One region of the Pseudoxanthobacter soli DSM 19599 genome, then DNA from elsewhere that is predicted to be linked to it. Evidence: predicted binding sites of a transcription regulator. Region 1 holds the regulator's gene; the other holds the start of a gene.

Evidence for each region. Region 1 encodes PhoB, which activates phosphate uptake and scavenging genes when phosphate is short. Its sites were predicted from a motif close to TGTCATNNANCTGTCAT; they were not measured.
Region 2: a site for PhoB is predicted at 1,455-1,471, ahead of BUF17_RS22840 (arsenate-mycothiol transferase ArsC). Genes of this name have one in related genera too.

The regions. Positions count from the first base shown of each region.
Region 1 covers NZ_FRXO01000003.1:92,135-94,333, reverse strand. The annotation lists gene BUF17_RS08065 (YceI family protein) at 56-718, opposite strand; gene phoB (phosphate regulon transcriptional regulator PhoB) at 952-1,647, opposite strand; gene phoU (phosphate signaling complex protein PhoU) at 1,697-2,199, opposite strand, start outside.
Region 2 covers NZ_FRXO01000002.1:88,547-90,745, forward strand. The annotation lists gene nth (endonuclease III) at 11-835, shown strand; gene BUF17_RS22840 (arsenate-mycothiol transferase ArsC) at 855-1,307, opposite strand; gene BUF17_RS04885 (VOC family protein) at 1,514-1,912, opposite strand; gene BUF17_RS04890 (MAPEG family protein) at 2,129-2,199, shown strand, end outside.

The DNA.
Region 1 (2,199 bases):
TGTGATCAAGAACACCGCCCCGCGGGATTTCATCCACGCGCGGCGGCTTTTTTCTTCATCCCTGCCGGGCGCCGTCTTGCCTGGCGCCGTCTTGCCTGGCGCCGTCTTGCCTGGCGTCGTCTTGCCGGGCACCGCTCAGGCGGCGGCCGTCGACCGAGAGGTTCAGCACCACCTTGTCGGAAAAGGCCGGGAAGCCCGCCGTCATGCCGAAGGCGGTGCGCATCAGCGTTCCGGTCACGCGAAACTCGGCGCTGTCGCCACCGTGGCCGGTGAGGTCCACGCTGAAGCGCTCCGGCACCGTCTGGCCGCGCAGCGTCATCAGCCCCTCGATGTCGGCGCTGGCGGGGCCGGTGCGCTGCACCGCCGTCGAGCGGAACGAGATCACCGGATAGGCGTCCGCATTGAACGCCGCATCGGACCGCAGCACGCCGTCGAGCAGCGCGATGCCGGTCGTCACCGAGGCCGCGTTCACGTCGAACGTGACCGACGACCGCTCGGCATGGACGGGATCGAAATCGATGGTGCCGGAAAAGCCGGTGAAGCGGCCGGAAATGCCGGGGCCGACCGACGCCGCCACGGAGAAGGCGACGTTGGTGCCGGTGCCGATGGCATAGCGGCCGGCGAGCCCGGAAAGATCGTCCGCGCGGGCGGCGCCGGCGCCGATGGCGAGAACGATGAGGGCGGGGGCAACGCACCGCACGGCAAAGCGGGATTTCATCGCAGCGCCTTTCACTGGCGCGTCGTGCCTGCGACCCTCCGAATGCGGGCCTTCAGCGGCGGCGCCAGATTCAAGAGCCTCTCGCAGCGGCAGCGGGCCAACCCGGCCCGGCGAACCCGCGCGTCGAGGCAGCGGCAGCCCCGAAGTGGGACCGCCTCGCGATGAAACACCCGGCAGGGGACTTTATTCCCGCCCGGATGCGGATTTTACGGTCGTCAGGGTGCGCCGCCGGCTCACTTCGCCGCGAACTGGTCGTCGAAGGCGTAGCCGGAGCCGCGCACGGTGCGGATCGGGTCCTTGGCCTTGCCGCGGTTCAAGGACTTGCGCAGGCGCCCGACATGGACGTCCACCGTCCGCTCGTCGACATAGACGTCGTGCCCCCAGACCCCGTCCAGCAGCTGCTCGCGGGCGAACACGCGGCCGGGGGAGGTCATCAGGAACTCGAGCAGGCGGAACTCGGTCGGGCCGAGGTGGATTTCCCGGCCGCCGCGGCGCACGCGGTGGGTCTCGCGGTCGAGTTCGAGGTCGCCGGCCTTGAGCTGCGACGACACCACCTCCGGCTTCGCCCGGCGCAGGATGGCGCGCACCCGCGCCATCAGTTCCGGCACCGAGAACGGCTTGACCACGTAGTCGTCGGCGCCAATGGCGAGCCCGCGCACCCGCTCGGCCTCCTCGCCGCGGGCGGTGAGCATGATGATCGGCAGCCGCTCGGTCTCTTCCCGCGCCCTCAGGCGCCGGCACAGCTCGATGCCCGAAAGGCCCGGCAGCATCCAGTCGAGCAGCACCAGGTCGGGCTGGCTCTCGCGCAGCCGGATTTCGGCCTCGTCGCCGCGCATGCAGGCTTCGACGGCGAAGCCCTCCGCTTCGAGGTTGTAGCGCAGGAGGAGGCTCAGGGCCTCCTCGTCCTCGACGATCATCACCGACGGCATCGGCGTCTTTCCCGGATGTGCTTGGGTGGTTTGCGGGTCCGGCAGGCCCTCAGGCCTTGCCGGTTTCGGTGCTCGCCGCCGTCGCCCGCGCCTGTTCGGCCTTGCCGAACTCGACGGAGGTCAGGCTGCTGTTGTCGAGCTTCGGACGGTCGAGCGCGGGCTGCTCGCCGGTCACGAGATAGTGGATGTTCTCGGCGATGTTGGTGGCGTGGTCGCCGATGCGCTCGATGTTCTTGGCGCAGAACAGAAGATGCGTGCAGAACGTGATGTTGCGCGGGTCTTCCATCATGTAGGTCAGAAGTTCGCGGAACAGCGAGGTGTACATCGCGTCGATCTCGTCGTCGCGATTGCGCACCGCTTCCGCCGCCTCGACGTCGCGGGCGGTGTAGGCGTCGATGACGGTCTTGATCTGTTCGAGCGCGATCTCGGAGATGTGCTCGACGCCCAGCACCAGCCGCTTCGACTGGTACTGGCCGTTCATGGCCACCACGCGCTTGGCGATGTTCTTGGCGAGATCGCCGACCCGCTCCAGATCGTTCGAAACACGCAGCG
Region 2 (2,199 bases), on a different contig from region 1:
TAGATCAGCCATGAAAACCGCAAAGACGGTATCGCCGGGCGCGCGAAAGGCAAGCGGAGCGGCTTCGCCGAAGGTGGCGAAAGCCGCGCTGAAGCCGGCGGCGGCGGCCCCGGCCGTCGCCGTCCGCAGGCCCACCAAGGCCAAGGCGAACACGCGCGCTGCCGAGACCGCCGCGAGCCTCGGCGGCGTGACCGCCTATTCCCCGGCCGAGATCGAGGCGATCTTTTCCCGCTTCGAGGCGGCGGACCCCGATCCGCGCAGCGAGCTCGTCTATTCCAACCCGTTCACGCTGCTGGTGGCGGTCGTTCTCTCCGCCCAGGCGACGGATGCCGGCGTGAACAAGGCGACACGCGGCCTGTTCGCCATGGCCGACACCCCCGCCGCGATGCTCGCCCTCGGCGAGGACAGGGTGCGCGACGCGATCAAGACCATCGGCCTATTCCGCAACAAGGCGAAGAACGTGGTGGCGCTGTCGCGCATTCTGGTGGAGCGCCATGGCGGCGAGGTGCCTGCGAACCGCGCCGCGCTCGAAGAGCTGCCGGGCGTCGGGCGCAAGACGGCGAACGTGGTGCTCAACGTCGCCTTCGGCGAGCCGACCATCGCGGTCGATACCCACATCTTTCGCGTCGCCAACCGCATCCTGCTGGCGCCGGGCAAGACGCCGGACGCCGTGGAGGAAGCGCTGGAGCGCATCGTGCCGCCGCGCTTTCGCCAGCACGCCCACCACTGGCTGATCCTGCACGGCCGCTATACCTGCGTCGCCCGCAGACCGCTCTGCGAGCGCTGCATCATCGCGGACCTCTGCAAGAGTCCGGAGAAGGTGCTGGCCGCCTGAGGCCCCGCAGCGGGATCGCTCAGGCCGGCACCATCAGGCCGCCGGCCGGAGCGAACCGCGCGCCGGCGAGCGCGTGATCGACGCGCCGGCGCACCGCATCATAGGCCTCGGCGAAGGCCCGCCGCCCGCCCTTGCCGAGCGGATCCTCAATCAGCCACGCCAGCCGCCGGGGCGGACTGCGCCACGCCGGCTCGGCGACGCCGAGCACCTTCGGGCCGAGCGCCACCACCACGTCGGGCTCCGGCGCGAGGTCGAACGCGAACAGTTCCAGCGGCTTCGGTTCCAGCCGCTCGGTGGAGAGGCCGGCGCCGGCCAGCGTCTCCAGCGCGCGCGGATGGACAGTATCGGCCGGCTCCACGCCGGCGGAGAAGGCACGGAAACCCGGCAGGCCGAGATGATTGAGGTAGGCCTCGGCCATGATGCTCAGCCCGGCATTGCGGGCGCAGACAAACAGCACCGACACGCGACTCACGGCATTTCTCCTCGGGATGGCCGCCCCGGACAGCCGGCGGCGGTTGGCGCCGGCAGCCGCCACGACCCGCAACTCAGCGCCGGGACGAGGGGGCCGCGGCCGGGAAGAAACCCGGCCGCCGCGGCACCGGTCGGATAGTCCCGTAAGGAGACGAACATATGACATCCGCCGGCAACCATGTCGGCCGTGGGCCGCGCCAACCCCGCTCAGGCCGGCGGGGTGTGGCAGACCGCCTCGATGTTGCATCCGTCGGGATCGAGCACGAACGCGCCGTAATAGTGGGCGTGGTAGTGCGGCCGAAGGCCGGGGGCGCCGTTGTCGCTGCCGCCGGCAGCCATCGCCGCCGCGTAGAAGGCATCGACCTCGGCCCGATTCGCCGCGGCGAAGGCGATGTGGATTCCGGCCGCGCCGCCCGCGCGCCCGCCCGTGCCGATCCAGAAGAACGGCTTGCCCTCGGTGCCGAAGCCCGCGTGGCGGTCGGTGCCGCCGGTCATCTCGGGCGTCACCTCCATCTGCACGGCGATGCCGAGCGGTTCGAGCGCCGCGCGATAGAACGCGATCGAGCGCCCGAAATCGGAGACGGTGATGCCGACATGATCCATCATGGACTTCGTCCTTTCTTGTTTTCTATGGAACGGCCGCCGGACGGCGCAGGCGCCGAAAGGCGGGGGAGTTAAGAATAGCGCTGGAACAAATCAGAAACATTTGTGTAGCATGATGCGACAGCCGGCAAGGGGGCTCCGCCGCCCTCCGCCGGAACGACCGGGATAACGCCGCCTCCGCCGCAGGCGGGACGAGGGCCTTCACAGGAGATCGCGCCGATGACCATCGCCGACTGGACCATCGCCGCCGCGGTGTTCCTGACCTACATCGTCATGCTGCCGGCGAAGCT